Regions from separate parts of the Paraliobacillus sediminis genome, predicted to be linked through region 3. Evidence: riboswitches for the same ligand, from Rfam matches in the RefSeq annotation. Region 3 holds a riboswitch; each other region holds the start of a gene.
What was found. A riboswitch is a leader RNA that binds a small molecule or an ion and turns the genes downstream of it on or off. The one in region 3 is predicted to bind S-adenosylmethionine.

Region 1: linked by a shared signal. The riboswitch ahead of cobA (uroporphyrinogen-III C-methyltransferase) and the one ahead of D2K60_RS12655 (5-methyltetrahydropteroyltriglutamate--homocysteine S-methyltransferase) in region 3 are both predicted to bind S-adenosylmethionine.
Region 2: linked by a shared signal. The riboswitch ahead of D2K60_RS04135 (methionine biosynthesis PLP-dependent protein) and the one ahead of D2K60_RS12655 (5-methyltetrahydropteroyltriglutamate--homocysteine S-methyltransferase) in region 3 are both predicted to bind S-adenosylmethionine.

What each region holds. Positions count from the first base shown of each region.
Region 1 covers NZ_QJSI01000001.1:937,246-943,613, reverse strand. The annotation lists gene D2K60_RS04050 (metallophosphoesterase family protein) at 1-441, shown strand, start outside; gene D2K60_RS04045 (hypothetical protein) at 543-743, shown strand; gene D2K60_RS20550 (hypothetical protein) at 1,291-1,431, shown strand; SAM riboswitch class I at 1,809-1,918, shown strand; gene cobA (uroporphyrinogen-III C-methyltransferase) at 2,013-2,756, shown strand; gene D2K60_RS04035 (uroporphyrinogen-III synthase) at 2,832-3,650, shown strand; gene D2K60_RS04030 (SLC13 family permease) at 3,664-5,454, opposite strand; gene cysC (adenylyl-sulfate kinase) at 5,531-6,133, opposite strand; gene sat (sulfate adenylyltransferase) at 6,159-6,368, opposite strand, start outside.
Region 2 covers NZ_QJSI01000001.1:955,249-961,616, forward strand. The annotation lists gene D2K60_RS04105 (arsenic transporter) at 1-233, shown strand, start outside; gene arsC (arsenate reductase (thioredoxin)) at 250-669, shown strand; gene trxB (thioredoxin-disulfide reductase) at 841-1,788, shown strand; gene D2K60_RS04120 (ROK family protein) at 1,957-2,817, shown strand; gene D2K60_RS04125 (NADP-dependent oxidoreductase) at 2,870-3,805, opposite strand; gene D2K60_RS04130 (GTP pyrophosphokinase) at 3,985-4,734, shown strand; SAM riboswitch class I at 4,904-5,016, shown strand; gene D2K60_RS04135 (methionine biosynthesis PLP-dependent protein) at 5,090-6,193, shown strand; gene D2K60_RS04140 (5-methyltetrahydropteroyltriglutamate--homocysteine S-methyltransferase) at 6,224-6,368, shown strand, end outside.
Region 3 covers NZ_QJSI01000002.1:1,303,049-1,309,416, forward strand. The annotation lists gene D2K60_RS12640 (MFS transporter) at 1-1,038, shown strand, start outside; gene D2K60_RS12645 (YkvA family protein) at 1,248-1,619, shown strand; gene D2K60_RS12650 (fructose-1,6-bisphosphatase) at 1,690-3,621, opposite strand; SAM riboswitch class I at 3,875-3,973, shown strand; gene D2K60_RS12655 (5-methyltetrahydropteroyltriglutamate--homocysteine S-methyltransferase) at 4,110-5,213, shown strand; gene abc-f (ribosomal protection-like ABC-F family protein) at 5,324-6,368, opposite strand, start outside.

The sequences.
Region 1 (6,368 bases), on a different contig from region 3:
GCACAATTAGCACAAGAGGATATTGAATACTTAGCTGCTCTACCTACGGAAACACTATTTGAAGAAAACAATATCGTATTTCATGGTTTTCACGCGACACCAAACAGTTTATTTGATGCGATATTGCCACATGCAACGGATGAAGTGATCGAGTCCGAATTAATGAAGAAGCATGCGGATGTTTATCTTTATGGACACATTCATAAATCTTATATTCGTACGATAAATGGCAAAACTATTATCAATCTAGGAAGTATTGGTTTACCATTTGATGGTATTACAAAAGCATCTTATGCGCTTGTAGATGTGCATGATGAAGGTATTAGTGCCTCTATCGAAAAAGTGTCTTATGATTACGAAAAAACGATTGATAAATATAAAGAAGTAAACTATCCAAATACCGCATTAATGGAAAATATCATTCGAAATGCAAAAAACTAACAAAAAATCCCCTTCCATTTCTACGTGGAACGGGAGTTTTTCAGAACACTAATTCGTTGCAATCTGTGGTAAAATAGCCGTACATGAAGGAGTGACGTTTTATGCACTGGAGAAAATTAGCACTACTTTTACCACCATTTATTCTTAGTTTCTATCTATTAATAACTTATCTACCTGAAACGTTAAGTCAATATTCTATCGCAGTAGCCATTTTATTTTGGATAATTTATTATGGTTGGGTCTTTATTGAAGAGAAACAAAAGGAAAAATTAAATAAAGATTCTACAGATAATATCAAATAAGACCTTAAAGAGAGGTCTTTTTTTCTTAATGATTTACGCAATTTTCACTTATAATAATAATCTCTAAACGTTGGTTGTTATAAGTTTGGAGTGTTTTCATTATAAAGCTTGAAACTATTTAAAAAAGTTGTTTATAACTGAATTACCATAGAATATGTCGTAAATAAGAATTTCCAGACCCGCTCCTCAAATGAAATTGATTCCCTTTCCGCAGGCACGGCTTCAGCTAACTCGGATAAGCAAATGTTTTCGGTGGGTCGAGTAATCGCAGGCCCAAAGACCGCTTTCCGAGTGGATCTTCAGCCCGTGCTGTTCCTGCAGGACAAGGAAGGCTACGACAGCAATGCATCGCACGAAGAAAATTGTTTTTTATTTTCGAGGATGTCGTCAATTTCATTTGATACGCTAGATTAGTCTATAAATATTTAGCGGGTGCTCTATTACATAATGAATTAAAAAACATCAACAACTTTATTAGTAACTTTCTGTTGTTAATGTTTTTTAATATTTAGAAATAGTTGCTTTAATCAGCGGAGGAAGTAAATGGGTGAGACTCCTGTGGGGAACAGCACAAGTCGAAGATCCACTTGGTGAAGTGTTTTTCTTTACCAATGAAAGCTTTAGACTGTGCCCACGGAAAGCGAATCCATTTACTGACGTAGCGGGTAAGAGCCTCTCTTACGACTGAGTTTCTCTCGAGTGCGTCAGATCACACGTACTGATGATTACTAAAGAAGCGTGAAGTCAACTTCTATTTTGGATTGTTAGACTTTCTTGTTATACCAAAACTTAAGTGCCTGTTTTACAGTACGAAAGTTGAGGTAGTAATTTATGAAACTTTCACAGCATTAAACAGGCACTTAAGTCTAGCGATAACTAGGATGTCTCACAAATAAAAGTTAAAGTTGACTTCGTTCCCATCACTACGTCTCATCTTATGAATTTGATAGAAAATGTGACGTAGTGAAACTTATAATTAACTATTCCTATTAAAAAAGTCGGGATTTAATTGACTTTATTTGATTTTTAATGCTATTCTTATAGATATAACTTAATAATTAACGATTCTTATCCAGAGAGGTGTAGGGACTGGCCCGATGAAGCCTCGGCAACAGGCTATTATTTTTTAGAACTGTGCCAACTCCACAAGTATTCCTATACTTGATAGATAAGTAGTAAGATGCATGTATTTCTTCTTTCTATTTAACTAGGGAGGAGAATTTTTTATATTATGATTATTATTGAAAAGCAAAAGTTGGGGGTTATGAAATGGGTAAAGTCTATTTAGTTGGCGCTGGTCCTGGAGATCCGGAACTATTAACAATTAAAGGATTAAAAGCAATTAAACAAGCAGATGTAATTTTGTATGATCGCCTAGTAAATGAGGAATTACTCAACTATGCTTCAAAAGATACCGAGTTAATTTATTGTGGAAAATTGCCTGGAAATCACACCTTACACCAAGATAAGATTAACAATTTACTTTGTGAACATGCAAAAGGAGACAAAATCGTCACACGTTTAAAAGGTGGGGATCCCTTTATTTTTGGCAGGGGTGGTGAAGAAGCACAGCTCCTAAAAGAATCTGGAATTCCATTTGAAATAGTCCCTGGTATTACAGCTGGTATTGCCGCACCTGCTTATGCTGGCATACCATTGACACACCGAACCCTAAGCTCTTCTATCACCATTATTACTGGCTTTAATCCGCAAAAGGATTCGAATGAATATTGGAGAAACTTAGTCGGTAGTGTAGAAACACTTTGTATCTATATGGGAGTGAAACATTTCCCAGAGATTTCTAAAAGATTAACTGAGAATGGTATGGACATTAACACCGAAGTTGCGCTTATTCATTGGGGCACACTTCCCAAGCAAAAAACAATCACTGGTACATTAGCAACAATCAACGAAAAACTACATGAAATTGATAACCCCTCTATGATTGTAATCGGAAAAGTTGTACGATTAAGAGAGAAATTGGAATGGTTTGAAGAAATTGCACCGTCCTAAACTTTTGCATCATCTTATTCAATAAGGTGATGCAAACTAATTAAGTCATGTTTGATACAGAAAGGGAGTAAACAGATGATGGAATTAGAAGGAAAGAAAATTGGTGTTACTGCAGATAGAAAGGCCGATGAAATCAGTACAATTATTAGAAAAAAAGGGGGAACTCCAGTTATTCGTTCTATTCAAGGGGAACGTATTCTTCTTGAAGATAAGGCAGAGCAAGACGTGCAGCATTTAATTGCAGAAGATTATGACTGGGTTATTCTCACAACTGGTATTGGTGCTAAGGGGTTAGAGAACGCGGCCAAAAATCTTGGTGTGCTAGAATTATATATTGATACATTAAGAGGAAAGAAAATTGCTGCTCGTGGAAGTAAAACACTGAATTGGATGAAGCAATGGAATTTAAAACCGTATTTCTCCTCATCTGATGGAACAATGGATAAATTAATAGAAGAATTAAAGACAAATCAAATTGATGGACAGAAATTTTTCTTTCAAGCTTACAATAAAGATGAAGAAGAATTACTAAATCAGTTACGAGCATTACCAATTTCGCTTTATCAATCGATGCCCTATTACTATAATCCTCCTGAAGCTGAGACATTGAAAAACTTAAGAACGTTAATCGAGACAAAAGAATTAGATGCTGTTTTATTTACAAGTAAAACACAAGCGGAAAATCTTTTTTCTGACTATGCGCACACTGATAAATTAGTTGCAGCCTTTGAGAGCGATGTTCTAGCAGTTAATATTGGCATTGTAACCGAAATGCAAGTAAGACATTTTGGTGTCAATCGTGTATTAACTCCTGACAAACCAAAAATGGGAGCGATGGTTATATCACTAGCTAATTATTATAAAACGAAAGAAAAGCCTGTTAATACAGACTGATACTCTCTCACTTCTAGTATAAATAAATCATTCCAATTGTGGTGACTAATACAATAATACTTAGTGGTAAACCTACTTTAAAATAATCCGTAAACTTATAACCACCTGGGCCATAAACGATCAGATTTGTCTGATAGCCTATTGGTGATAGAAAGCTAGCAGAAGCACCAACTGTTATAATAACTAAAAACGCCATAGGATCAGCTGCTAATTTATTAGCGGCTTCTATTGCTATAGGAAACATTAATACGGCTGCACCATTATTTGTAATCATTTCAGTAAAAGTAACTGTTACGACATAAAGTAACACCAATATACCTAACATACCAAAAGGCTCAGAAACTACAATTAACTGATTCGCAATCCAGTCTGCCGCTCCAGTCTTAAACAAAGCTTGCCCAACACCAAATGCACTTGCAATCAATAATAAAACATGATATTGCATGTCCCTACTAATATCTTCAGGCTTGATAACTTTTAATACAATATAAAGAATCACCGTAACGATCATTGCCTTTAACATCGACACGACCCCGAAACTTACCAAGAAAATCATTGTAGTGAGTATCATGATAGATAACCAGGCATTTTTCTTATCAATCTTGTGCAACAATGGATGTTTATTCAATGGCATTGCCACATAAAAGTCATTGGATTGCGCAAATTTTTCTTCAAAGTCGGCACCAGCTAATAAGAGAAGTGTATCTCCTGCTTTTAGTGTAATATCACCAATACCACTTTCGATTCGTTCATTATTTCGATGAACAGCTATCACATCAGCATCATATTTAGCACGAAATTTATTCTCTTTTACTTTTTTATGAAGAAGAGAAGATTGATGTGAAATTACAACTTCCATCACTTGTGTGTTCCCATTCCGTAACTTTTCTAATGTGACGTTTGTTCCTGTCTTTAATTCTATTCCCTTTTTACTTTGAATTTCTGCAATTCGTGAAATAACACCTGTGAATATCAGACGATCATTTGCTTTTATTTTTGTTGAATTTCTGACTGGATATATTTTTTCGTTATTTCGAATTACCGCTATTAAATAAACACCTTTAAAATCTCTTAATCCCGATTCTTCAACAGTCTTATTAACTAATGGATTATCTAAGTATGGATAATTTTCCTCGATAACCATTTCGATTAAATATTCTCTACTTTTCTCCGTAACTGTCGGTTCTGACACTTCATAGTTCGGGAGAATTTTATATCCAATGGTCACCAAATAAATAAGCCCCAAAATACTAGCTGGCAAACTATATTTGGCTAATGTGAACATCGAATACCCTTCCATCCCTCTCTCTACCATCAAACCGTGTACAACAAGGTTAGTGGATGTGCCCATTAAAGTTAAAATTCCACCTAATATTGTCGCATAGGAAAGAGGAATCAAAAACTTAGAAGGAGCAATATTATGATCGATACACCATTTCCGGACAATCGGAGTTAGTGTCATAACAATCGGTGTGTTATTCAGGAATGCCGATGCTGCTGTAATTGGTAATAAAAATGTTAACAAGGTACGTTGATCAGACTTCCCTTTTTTCAATAATCGAAAGATAATTTGTTCTACTAAACCGCTTTTTTGAATCGCACCAGCTACAACAAATAGCAAAGCAACCGTTAGCATACCTTGATTAGAAAAACCAGCAAATGCTTCTTCAGCAGTTAAAATACCAGTAATAAAAAAGATTGACAACGCGGTGAACACAATGATATCTGGACGAGCTATCTCTTTAATTAATCCAATTAACATTATAAAAACTACGATAAAAGTAAAGATCATTTCGCCTGTCATATGTGTCCCCCTAACATATAGTTGTCAATTTCATCAATTCGTTGCAGAGAGTTTTATGACTTGTTTATCAAACTATTTAGACGAGATAACCCTTCTCTTTTAAATAATCGATAATACTATCAACCGCTTCTTCTACTGTTTGTTTATCTGTTTCTATCGTTAATTCGGCCTGCTCTGGTTCTTCATATGGTGCATCTATACCAGTAAAACCTTTAATTTCACCTGCTCGTGCCTTTTTATAAAGTCCTTTAGGATCACGTTTTTCACAGGTCTCTACACTTGCTTTCATATAAATCTCAATAAATTCATCTTCATCTAACAGTTCACGTACCTTTTCTCTATCCTGTTTATACGGTGATATAAATGCAGTTAATGTTATTAAGCCTGCATCCACCATCAATTTTGCTACCTCACCTACACGTCGGATATTCTCTGTACGATCTTCCGGACTGAACTTCAAGTTATTATTTAAACCGTGACGGACATTATCCCCATCCAAACGATAGGTATGAACCGCTAATTCATGTAACTTTTTCTCTAGTTCAACAGACACAGTAGATTTCCCAGATCCAGAAAGGCCTGTAAACCAGAGAACCGCACTTTTGTGATTATTTTGTTCTTGTCTATCTTGCTTTGAAACTTCTGAGTTGTGCCAAACAATGTTGGTTGATTCGTGCATAATTGTAGCCCCCCTAAATCAAAATTTAGCTTGTTTGCATCCCTTTAATAAGTACTTCTGCAACCTCTGGACGTGAAAATTGTTTTGGTGGTTTCTCTCCATTACGTAACATCTCTCTTACTTTTGTTCCACTTAGATGAACATGATTTTCTTTATCGTGTGGACACGTTTTAGCAGTAGCCATGTTTTCACATGCAGTACAGAAAAAGGCATGCTCAAATGCAAAAATTTGAAT
Region 2 (6,368 bases), on a different contig from region 3:
ATACGTCGGGTGTCTTAAGAGAAGCGTTAATCTATGCTAATGTTATTGGTTCCGATTTAGGTCCGAAGATCACACCTATTGGTTCACTTGCTACACTTTTATGGTTGCATGTACTAGCACAAAAAGGTGTGAAAATATCTTGGGGAACGTATTTTAAAACAGGAATTATTCTTACCGTACCAATACTGTTTATTACCTTAATTGGTTTATATCTAACACTACTACTATTTTAAAAGGGGGATTGATAGTATGTCTAAAAAAACAATTTATTTCTTATGTACCGGTAACTCTTGTCGAAGCCAGATGGCTGAAGGTTGGGCAAAACACTATCTTGGTAAAGAGTGGGAAGTGAAGAGTGCTGGTATTGAGGCACATGGACTTAATCCAAATGCAGTTAAAGCAATGAAAGAAGTCGAGATTGATATTACAAGTCAACAATCAGAGATTATTGATGCTACGTATTTAAATAACGCAACGATCGCAATTACATTATGTGGTGATGCAGCGGACAAGTGTCCGATGACACCGCCCCATGTTATTCGAGAACATTGGGGTTTTGATGATCCAGCAAAAGCAACAGGTACAGATGAAGAAAAATGGCACGTTTTTCAGCGTGTTAGAGATCAAATTGGCGACCGTATTAAACTTTTTGCCGAAACTGGGAAGTAAAAAGTTTTAATGTGAAGATTTGGAGCATTTGCAAGCTAAATCTCTAAAGTGGATTATGATATTGTTGTGATTTATTAAACACCAACTGGGCATACTTTTAGTATTAGTAGATGCTAGACTGCAATATCATAAAGAGACGTAACTCAAATGGAACAAAAGAGGTGAACAAAGGTGGAAAAAGTAGTAATACTAGGAACAGGTCCAGCAGGCTTAACCGCGGCTATTTACTTAGCACGAGCGAATATGAATCCAGTAGTTATAGAAGGAACAGAACCAGGTGGACAGTTAAGTTTAACGACTGAAGTAGAGAACTTTCCTGGTTTTATCGACGGTGTAATGGGACCTGAATTAATTGAGAACATGAAGAAACAAGCAGCAAAATTTGGTGCTGTATTCCGAAGTGGTTGGGTAACAGGTGTGGACTTCTCAGAGAAGCCATACAAACTGAAAATGAATGGAACGAATGATTTGGAGACAGAGGCCTTGATTATTTCAACAGGTGCAACAGCAAAAATGTTACAAATTCCTGGTGAAAAAGAAAATATAGGTCATGGAGTTAGTACTTGTGCGACGTGTGATGGTTTTTTCTTTCGAGATAAAAAGGTAATAATTGTAGGCGGTGGTGATTCAGCGATGGAGGAAGCCGGCTTTTTAAGTAAATTTGCTAGTGAAGTTGAAATTGTTCATCGTAGAGATGAGCTACGTGCTTCTAAAATTATGCAAGAACGTGCCAAGGAAAATGAAAAAATTACGTGGAGTTTAAACAAAACACCATTAGAGGTTGTCGGTGAAGCAAATAAAGTTACGGGTTTAGTTGTAAAAGATAGTGAAACGGGAAAAGAAGAGACGATAAAAACTGATGGAATATTTATTGCAATTGGTCATAACCCAAATACAGACTTTTTAGCTGGTCAGATAAAAACAGACGAAACCGGCTATATTCAAGTTGTGCCTGGAACAACAGAAACAAATATCCCTGGGGTTTATGCATGTGGTGATGTGCAAGATAAAAAATACCGCCAAGCGATTACTGCAGCAGGAACTGGATGCATGGCCGCACTAGATGTGGAGAGATATCTAGAAGGAAGCAGTGTTCAGGATTGGAGTCAAACGCTTTAAATGAAGATCGTCTCATCCCTTTCAATAAAGGGGGGTAGGCGATTTTTTAATATCTACTTATTATAACGCTACCTAATTAAAAGATTGGAGTCCAAAAAATAAGTGATTCTTTCTAGATTAGATGATAAAGTATAATGAGTAATGTGTGTAATAAAAGGAGGAAGACGTATGTATTATGGTGGAATTGAAGCTGGTGGTACGAAGTTCGTCTGTGCAGTTAGTGATCAATCTTTTAAAATTATTGAAAGAGTAAGTATTCCAACGAGTACGCCAGATGAAACATTAAAGCAGGTGTTTGCATTTTTTGATCAGTATCAGTTAAAGGCAATTGGAATTGGATCCTTTGGGCCAATTGATGTGAATGTAGATTCTGATACATATGGTTATGTCACGTCTACACCGAAAAAAGGTTGGAATAACTATAATTTTGTTGGAGCGATAAAAGGGCGCTATGATGTACCGGTTGCTTGGACAACAGATGTAAACGCAGCAGCATATGGAGAATATCGTAAGGGTGAAGCACAGCTATCGAATTCTTGTATATATTTAACTATTGGTACAGGGATTGGCGGGGGTGCTATCCTAAATGGAGAAATTATTGACGGGTTTGGCCATCCAGAAATGGGACATATATCTGTTCCAAACCATCCAAATGATCCTTTTGAAGGTGTCTGTCCTTATCATGGTAATTGTTTAGAAGGACTTGCAGCAGGTCCAGCAATTGAGAAACGATTACAGAAAAAGGCACAAGATCTAGACAAAACAGATGATTTCTGGGAAATAGAAGCATATTATATAGCGCAAGCTTTAGTGAATTACACAATGATTCTAAGACCAGAAGTCTTAATTCTAGGTGGTGGTGTGATGAAGCAAGAACAACTTTTCCCACTAATTCGAAAAGCATTCAAGGAAATAATGAATGATTATGTAGTAACACCAGATTTAGAGACTTATATTGTTTCTCCTGGATTAGTAGATGACGCAGGTATAACTGGAAGTTTATTATTAGCAGCAGAAAAGGCAATTTAACAAAAAAAGTAGTGGAGCCTCCATACAGAAAAATGTAGGAGGCTCCAAGTAATTATTTTACTTTTATAACAATTTTACCTTTAGCATGATGTGTTTCACTTAGCTCATGTGCTTCTTTTATTTGTTCTGCTGAGAATCCAAATACGTGTCCAACTTGTGACTTGACAATACCTTTGTCCAATAATTCCCCTAACTCACTAAGCTGTTTACCATCTGGATTTAGCCAATAGCCAGAAGCTTCAACTTGATATTTTTCAGCTAATGCTTGATCTGGTTGACCTGCAATCGTAACAAGTCTTCCGTTAGGCTTAAGAACAGTAAAGCTTTTATCTAGAATTTCTCCACCCATCGTATCAAGCACGACATCAAAGTCGCTAAGTTCGGCTGCAAAATCATCTGTTTTATAGTTGATAATTTGATCTGCTCCAAGTTCTTTTACGTAAGCCTCATTTTTCTCACTAGCTGTTGTTGCAACGTAAGCACCTAAATGCTTAGCAATTTGAATTGCAAGGCTACCTACACCACCAGCTCCTGCATGTATTAATACTTTATCGTCTTTTTTCACTTTTGTGAAATCAACAAGACATTGCCATGCTGTTAGGCCAGCTAATGGAATAGAAGCGGCTTCTTCAAATGTAAGACTTTTTGGTTTTTTTGCTAATAGATTTTCATCTACTGTTGTGAACTCTGCGTAAGTTCCTTCATTAGTTGTATCTGGACGTGCAAACACCTCGTCACCAATTTTATAATCAGTTACCTTTTCTCCAACCTCAACAATTGTTCCAGCAACATCCCAGCCTAGTATAATTGGAAAAGAAAAGTCGAGCATTTCTTTTAGGTAGCCTGCACGCAATTTCCAATCAATTGGATTTATCGAAGTTGCGTGAACTTCTACTAGTACTTGATTCTCTTTGATTACAGGCTTACTGATTTCTTCTTCCTGTAAAACACTCTTATCACCATATTCATTTATTACTACTGCTTTCATATGTAAACGCTCCTTTAATTGGTATTTCTTTAGTATGGAATAGTATAGTAAATCCTTCTACTAAAAGCAAAGAGTATGCTTGAGAGAGAATTAGTGAATCTTTTGTTAGGCTTCAATCGTAACAATATAAGAAGTTAATTTGAATAATCTAGTTACAACATTAAAAGGAGACAAGACAGATGGAGATTAATCTACCAATTGATAACAAACTAATAAAAGAATTAAAAGTCGAGCTAATGCGTTTTATGATGTCTTATAAGTTTGCTTTAGATGAAGTCAATACCAAAATCGATATATTAAAACAGGAATTTCAATATATGCATGATTATAGTCCGATTGAACATGTTTCGTCGCGCGTGAAGTCACCAGATAGTATTATGAAAAAGATTCAAAAAAAAGGCTATGAATTATCTTTAGAAGATATTCAAAAAAACATTAGAGATATTGCTGGCATTCGAATTACTTGCTCCTTTAGCTCAGATATATATGTAATTAGTGAAATGTTGCAAAAACAAAAAGATATAGAAGTTGTGGAAGTAAAGGATTACATAAAAAAACCTAAACCAAATGGCTATCAAAGTTTACATATGATAATTAAAATTCCGATCTTTATGTCAGACCGCGAAGATCATGTCTACGTTGAAATTCAAATTAGAACAATTGCAATGGACTTCTGGGCTAGCCTTGAGCATAAAATTTATTATAAATACAACAAGGAAATACCCGAACATATAAAAGAGGAATTAAAAGAAGCTGCAACCTCAGCAGCACAATTAGATAAAAAAATGGAAAACTTGCATATTGAAATGAAAAAGATTAAAGAAAATGTAGGTTATGATGAAGATGTTGAAGAAATTATGTTAAGGGATGAACGTTTCCATTTACCGTTAGAATTCTTAAAAAACGCGATCTATCAAAATAAAAAATAAGCTATATTAATGTGGACGATTGCTAAGAAAGTAGGTTTAAGGCTGAAACGATCTGAATTCTCACAGTTAATGGACTATTTTTGAATAGTTGGAAAAAGGTGTTGCATTATTTCTTAGTATGCATTAGAATTACAACAAGTTAAATTTTTCGGAAAATTTTATAAACTATTTCTTATCAAGAGAGACGGAGGGATTGGCCCTTTGAAGTCTCAGCAACCAGCCATATCGCATGGCCCGGTGCTAATTCCAGATAGACTAGAATTATAGTCTTGAAGATGAGAAGACTGACTTTTAAAATCTTAAAAGGCCTTCTTCTTAGAAGGCCTTTTTTTCAATTAGTAAAGGAGGCGTGGTCATGACTGATAAAAAACTACAGACAAAGTTAGCACAACTTGGTAATAAAAGTGATCCTTTAACAGGTGCTGTAAGCCCACCGATTTATTTATCAACAGCTTATCAACATGAAGCACTAGGAAGATCAACTGGTTATGATTATACAAGAACAAAAAACCCAACACGTTCGATACTAGAAGATGGAATCGCTGATTTAGAAGTAGGGGATCAAGGATTTGCTTGTAGTTCCGGAATGGCAGCTATTCAACTCGTCTTATCATTATTCAAAACAGGGGCAGAATTGATTGTTCCTGAAGATGTATATGGTGGTACATACCGTATACTTAAACAGTATCAAGATGCTTACGAAATTAAAACAACATATGCAACCTTTTCAGATCTTGAAGAAGTGAAGAATTGTATTACGCCCCATACGAAGGCAATATTTATTGAAACACCAACAAATCCATTGATGCAAGAGATTGATATTGCAAGCTATGCGGCTTTAGCTAAAGATTTTAATCTATTACTTATTGTGGATAATACATTTTTAACACCAGTATTGCAGCAACCGATAAAGCTTGGGGCAGATATTGTCATCCATAGTGCCACGAAGTATATTGGTGGTCACAATGATGTATTAGCTGGTCTTGTTGTGGCAAAAGGTGAAGCTTTATGTGAGAAGATTGCTACACTTCATAATGCAGCAGGTGCGGTATTATCCTCTTTTGATGCTTGGTTGTTAATTAGAGGGTTAAAAACTTTAGGATTACGTATGAAACAACACCAAGAGAACGGGAAACGAATAGCAGACTTTTTACAAACAGATGAACGAATAGAAGATGTGTTGTACTGCGGTAAAGGTGGAATGCTCTCGTTTCGATTGCGAGAAAGCGCATGGGTAGGGCCGTTTTTAGAGAATTTACAACTTATTACCTTTGCAGAAAGTCTTGGGGGTGTAGAGAGCTTTATTACATACCCAACGACACAAACACATGCAGATATTCCAGAAGAAGAACGCGTAAGACGAGGAATTGATAACCGCTTATTACGTTTTTCAGTTGGTATTGAAGACAGTGAAGATTTAATTAATGATTTAACATACAGTTTGAATCAATTGCGATAAGAATGATAAAAATGAAAGTAGGGAAATTTAATGACAAAGACAATAACAAAAGCGCCATTTCGAGCAGATCACGTAGGAAGTTTATTACGTCCTGACAATTTGCTTCAAGCAAGAAAAGACTATAAAGAAGAAAATATTTCAGCAGTTGAATTACGTGAATTAGAAACGAAAGAAA
Region 3 (6,368 bases):
ATTGCTTATGCAATCGGTACACCTGTATTGACCGCCTTTTTAAGTAGGTTCTCAAAATATCCACTCATGTTGATTCTGATAGCAATCTTTATCTTAGGAAATGTCGTGAGCGCGCTAGCAGGTACCTACACGATTTTATTTGCTTCTCGAATTGTAACTGCAGTTGTAAGTGGTGTATTGACTGCGTTGTCTATGTCAATTGCTAGTGATGCAATGCCAAAAGTCAAGAAACCAGCTGTTATCGCTTCTATATTTGCCGGTTTTACGATTGCGAATGTCTTAGGGGTACCTCTAGGAACCTTTATCGGACAATTTGCTAGTTGGCATATGACATTTTGGTTAACTGCACTTCTCGGCGTTATTGCATTTATCATTAGTATGTTGGTTCTACCAAGGAATTTAACAAGTTCTAAGAGTTCTCTAAAGGATCAACTCAGCTTGTTTACACATCCTAGAATTATCTTAGCCTTTTTTATTCCTACTTTTGCAATCTCGGGAACTTATACCATATACACTTATATTACACCGATTATAGAAAACGAATTGGCTATTCCAACAAGGTATGTAAGTATCGTCTTGCTTGCCTATGGTGCATTTTCAATAATCAGCAACTTTTTAGCAGGTAAAATTGCTAGTAAAAATGGCATGCGTAAACTACGCTTTATATTCATTATTCAGGCTGTCATTTTGACTTCACTATATTTTACAATGTCTTTTACCATTGCAGGCCTTATAAGTATTATGTTAATGGCAATAATGATTTATGTAATGAATGCAACCATTCAATTATATTTAATGGATTTAGCAGAGAAGCATTCTCCAACTGCAAAAGACTTTGCTTCTTCCTTAACACCAGTAGCTGTTAATATCGGCATTGCATTAGGTTCTACCTTGGGCGGATTAGTTGTAGCAACAGGAAGTTTAGAACATCTTTCATGGGTTGGAGGACTAGCAGCATTAATTGCCTCTGGGTTAGCTTTTATTAGTTATAGCCTAGATAAAAAGGATAAACGTTCTGAAATAACGAGGCACGGATAATAGCGTTTATAAACCATAAATTAAACTCATTTACACTTTACGTACGTTAAAAATATTGATTCCAAAATTGATCTAACCTAGCGTACTTATTTTGTGCGTTTTAGTATATACTTTCGACATTTTCTAGTAAAATAAAAGTACATGCTACACTAAAGGAGAGATTAAACATGGCACATAAATCTGATAATCTTGATAATATAGACAAAGAAATGCAACAAGCAAGTGAACATTATTCGGATGAAAAGTTTTGGGGGAAGTTGAAAAAGTTCGCTAAGAAGGCTGGTTCTTCCGTGGTTTATGCCGTGTTACTGTTATATTATACGCTCCAAAAACCGGAAGTACCTACCAAAGCAAAAGCCGTTATTATCGGTGCATTAGGATATTTTATCTTACCACTAGACTTAATTCCAGACTTTGTTACTGGTGTTGGTTACACAGATGATCTTGGTGCTCTTGGGTTTGCTTTGTTCCAAGTGGCGATGTATATTGATGACTCGATTAAGTTAAAAGCAAAAGACAAGTTAACAGAATGGTTTGGGGATAAGGTTGATACTTCAGCTATTGACTTAAAAATTAATTGAAACCCGTTCAGTTAAAAAAGGGACAAGGCTCATTGCGCCTGCCCCTTTTTTGTATTGAATTTTATTTTGATCACTTCATATAGCGATAATCCATCAAACGATGTAGCATAGCAACTTCTTGTAATAATTCTTCGCCAACATTCGTTTCTTTTACCTTTTTCCGCTTTAATTCCTTGTCTACTAATCTTTTAACGGATAACACATCTGCACCATTTGCTAGTATTTCTTCTTTTGAGTTAAATTTTTTGTGGGCAACAAGCTGCATCCCATACGAATTATATAATAACGTGTATCCTGCAATTCCTGTTTTTGATTGATATGCTTTAGAAAAGCCACCGTCAATCACAATCAGTTTTCCATTTGCTTTAACCGGATTTTCACCGTTAATTTCTTTTACCGGTGTATGTCCGTTTACAATATGGCCTTGATCTGGATTAAGCCCAAATTCCGTTAAAATTTTTCGACATGTATCCTCATTCTCTCGTAAATGGTAGTAAACGTTCTTCCTCTCTTTGTGTGTTATCTCATCCGTGATGAAATACCTCTCAAAGGTCGTCATTTCTTTTTTTCCAAAGAGGGATGAATGTTCCCCTGTCCATAAATACCAAACCATATCTGTTGCCAAATCATCTGTATTTTCAGGATGTGCAAAGGCATTCCGTAAATAATATTCAAAGATATCAAACAGTTCACGACCCGCGTAGGTCTTATCTTCAATAACCATTTCCTCCATATTTCCTTCTTCATCTAGTGGAATACAGCCATGAATTAATAGATTTCCATTATATTTTAAATAGAGACTACCTTTCTTCATCAAAAAGCGCATATGTCGGGCAAACTTCTCTGACTTCTGGACAGAAAATAATAATCGGTTCATTACTTCCTCTTCTTCTGCTAACAATTGATCAGGCTTTTCAGGATTAATTGTTGCAAAACAACTATTTTCCAGTGGATAGGTTTCACCTTGAATCGTTATTTCATCCTTATCATAATCAATTTTCTCCAGTAATAGCCTGTCTGACATCTCAAAGTAGGCACGCCTCTTTATGATAGGACTCTCCAATTTGAACTGGATCATTGTAATGGCTTGATGTATCTTCGTGATTTGTAATTGTTCATGATCTGATAGTTTATCCCCGGAATCTACTTTTGGCCTAAAGGCTGGATTATCCTGATAGTATTTCTCCGCAAGATTGAGCAGTGGTCTAAGGTTTATTCCATACACATCTTCAATAATATCTAAATTGTTATACCGCGCACTGATACGAATAATATTAGCAAGACAAACTTTTGATCCCGAGAAAGCACCTAGCCATAGTACGTCATGATTCCCCCACTGAATATCCACAGAATGATAATTAGCAAGTGTATCCATCACTTTATCTGGTTCAGGTCCACGATCATAAATATCCCCCACTACATGTAGGTGATCGACAACCAGTTCTTGGGTCGTATAACTAAGGCCAATTATCAGTTTATCAGCCTGACCAAGGGAAATAATTTGCTGGATGATTTTTGTATAGTACTCTTTTTTATTTATGAATTCATCCGTCTTATATAAGAGCTCTTCTATGATATAAACGAACTGTTTAGGCAATGCTTTTCGCAACTTTGACCGCGTATATTTAGAGGATGCATAAGCAATAAGCTCCATCATATCTTCAATTATTTCTCGATACCAACTATGTAATGCTTCGTCGTTGTTAAAATCATTCTTTATTAATTGTAATTTCTCTACTGGATAGTAAACTAATGCAGCAAAATCATTGATTTCTTTATCAGTTAACTGATCTTTAAACAGGTCCGTTATTTTCTCTTTGACCCTGCCTGACCCATTTCGTAATACGTGTTGAAAGGCTTGATACTCGCCGTGTAAATCACTTACAAAATGCTCTGTTCCCTTAGGAAGATTAAGAATTGCTTCCAAATTAATAATCTCGGTTACTACTTTTTCTTCGCTGTCATAACTTTGAGCAAGTAAATCCAGGAATTTTTTATTCACTTTTGTTCCCCTCTCAAATCGCATCATTATTTTTTTTGAAAATTATTATTCGCATCGAGCATTCTCCCTTACTCGCTTCTTCAACACGAATAATTATGTATACTTTTTTCTGTAACTACTAGCATAGCATAAATTATCAGAATTTTTAATCAAACGTTAATTTTAGATTAACTCTATCACATTTTTTAAAATTCATCTTGACAAGTAGAGCAAATACTAGTATTCTCAAAATTAAGATAACTACAAACAAATAATCTTATCCAGAGAAGTGGAGGGACTGGCCCTTTGAAGCTTCAGCAGCAGACTAACAAGTACTGTGCTAAATCCAGAAGCGTATTGCTGAAGATAAGAGGAGAAACCGTTAATTCAAACCTCTTCTTTTCACAAGAAGGGGTTTTTACTTTTTATTTAACGTTCTTCCTAAGGAATGTCGCGTATGGATCAAGTTTGTTTGTCATCTTAAAACTATTCGGAAGAGGGGAATTAAAATGACAAAAACAGCAACAAAGGCACCATTTAGAGCAGACCATGTAGGAAGTTTACTAAGACCGGAGAGTATCCATCAAGCACGTAAGCAACTTGCTGAGGGAGTAATTAGTAAAGCTGATTTACACGAAATAGAAAATAAAGAGATTAAAAGAATCGTCGATAAACAAATCGAAGTTGGATTAGAAGCTGTAACAGACGGAGAATTCCGTCGTAGATTCTGGCACACAGATTTCTTAGAGCACTTACAAGGTGTTGAGGGTTATGTACCTAACGAAGGTTTTCAATTTAAAGGTGAAGAAACAGAGCGCTATGATGTACGTGTTATTGGAAAAGTAGCATTTAATCCAGCTCACCCGCATATTGAGGAATTCAAAATATTTAACGAGATTGTCGGAGGACGTGCTATCGCTAAGCTAACAATTCCAAGTCCAAACCAATTGTTCAACGCTGGGATTTTAAATGCTGCTATTTATCCTAATATTGACGATTACGCAGAAGACGTAATTACAGCCTATCGCGATGCAATAAAAGCTTTTTACGATGCTGGCGTTCGCTACTTACAATTAGATGACGTGTATATTGCAGGACTTTCTTCACCAGATATCCCGTTTAACGAGGGAATCCATTCAAGAGAAAAATTAATTGACCTAGCTCTACACGTTGTTAACAGTGTATTAGAAGGTAAACCAGAAGATTTAGTAGTTACTACACATCTATGCCGTGGAAACTACCGTTCAAAATGGGCATTTACCGGCAGTTATGACCTGATCGCGCCTAAACTTTTAGCTAATGAAGCAGTAGATGGTTTCTTCCTAGAATATGATGATGAGCGTTCTGGCGGTTTTGAACCATTAGAAAACGTTCCAAACGACGGACCACGCGTAGTCTTAGGCGTTTTCACATCTAAAACTGGTGAACTAGAAGATAAAGAAGTAATAAAAGCTAGAGTAGCAGAAGCTTCTAAATATGTACCACTTGATCAACTATGTATTAGCCCACAATGTGGCTTTGCTTCAACTCACCATGGTAATCTTTTAACAGAAGATGAGCAGTGGAATAAGCTAAAACATATTGTCGATGTATCGAAGGATATTTGGAAATAAACTTTAATTGAAGCGTCCCTAGTGGGCGCTTTTTTTGTTAGTTGTATTAAAAGAGGTCATACAGCTGTTTCCACGTGAGTGGCATTGTCTGTATGACCCTTTTCAATTCCTTACAATAAATTATTTATTTGTTTGGTAAGTTGATTAAATTTTTCATCAAGTTCTGGATATCCACTATCTTTTGGCGTCATGAAACTAAGCTTCCCTAGTACTTCTTGTCTTTCTGTTTCAAGTGTTAGACGCAATTTATCTGGCTCACTTTCTTGACGATTGCTTGCTTCTTTCGATTGTTTCACAATACTTTCATTTGAAAAAAGGAGTTGCTCATTTGTCGTTTTATCAAGAAAATACGAATCATGTGATACAACTAATAGTGTACCATTATAATCTGCTAATGTATTTTCAAGTTGTTCACGTGATGGCAAGTCTAGATGATTGGTTGGCTCATCGAGAATTAGTACGTCTTTTTCCTCTAGTATATACACCATTAATTTGCACTTCACACGTTCTCCCATACTCATATGAAGGATTGGTTCTCGCCATTGGGAAGAAGTAAATCCTAAATGCTGCATTAAATTCTGTACTTTTCCTCTTGCTTCGAACGTTTCTTTGAAAAATAGCTGTTCTGGCGTATTTTCCAATGGTAGGTCAAACACTTCTTGTGTTAAATAACCAATCGTCGCAGCTGGCGAAAGCCATACCTCGCCCTCAGACAGCTCGTCACCAACGAGTATTTTTAGAAAAGTTGTCTTGCCACTACCATTTGGACCAATTAATCCAACTTTTTCCCCGTGTTGAATAGTGAAAGTCACATCCTTAAATAGCGTTTGATCGCTAAATCTCTTTGTTAAACCTTTCACTTCTAAAAATCGTTTCCCAACCTTTGTGTTCGCTCTAATTGAAAACTGTACGTCGTATTCCGGCTTAACCTGCTCTACTTTGGCTTTTTCGAGTTCTTTATCCAAACGCTTTTGTTTTGATTTTATTTGTTTATCCATCCGCTTTGCTTTCACTCGATAATGTTCTTTATAGCCTTCTTTTTTTGTCGATTGTGCATGTGCTTTACTCGACCATGAAGTGAGCTCTTTCATTTGATTTTCAATTCGTTCCACATTTTTCTGTTGTTTCGTATACTCATGTTGCTGCGTAAGTCGT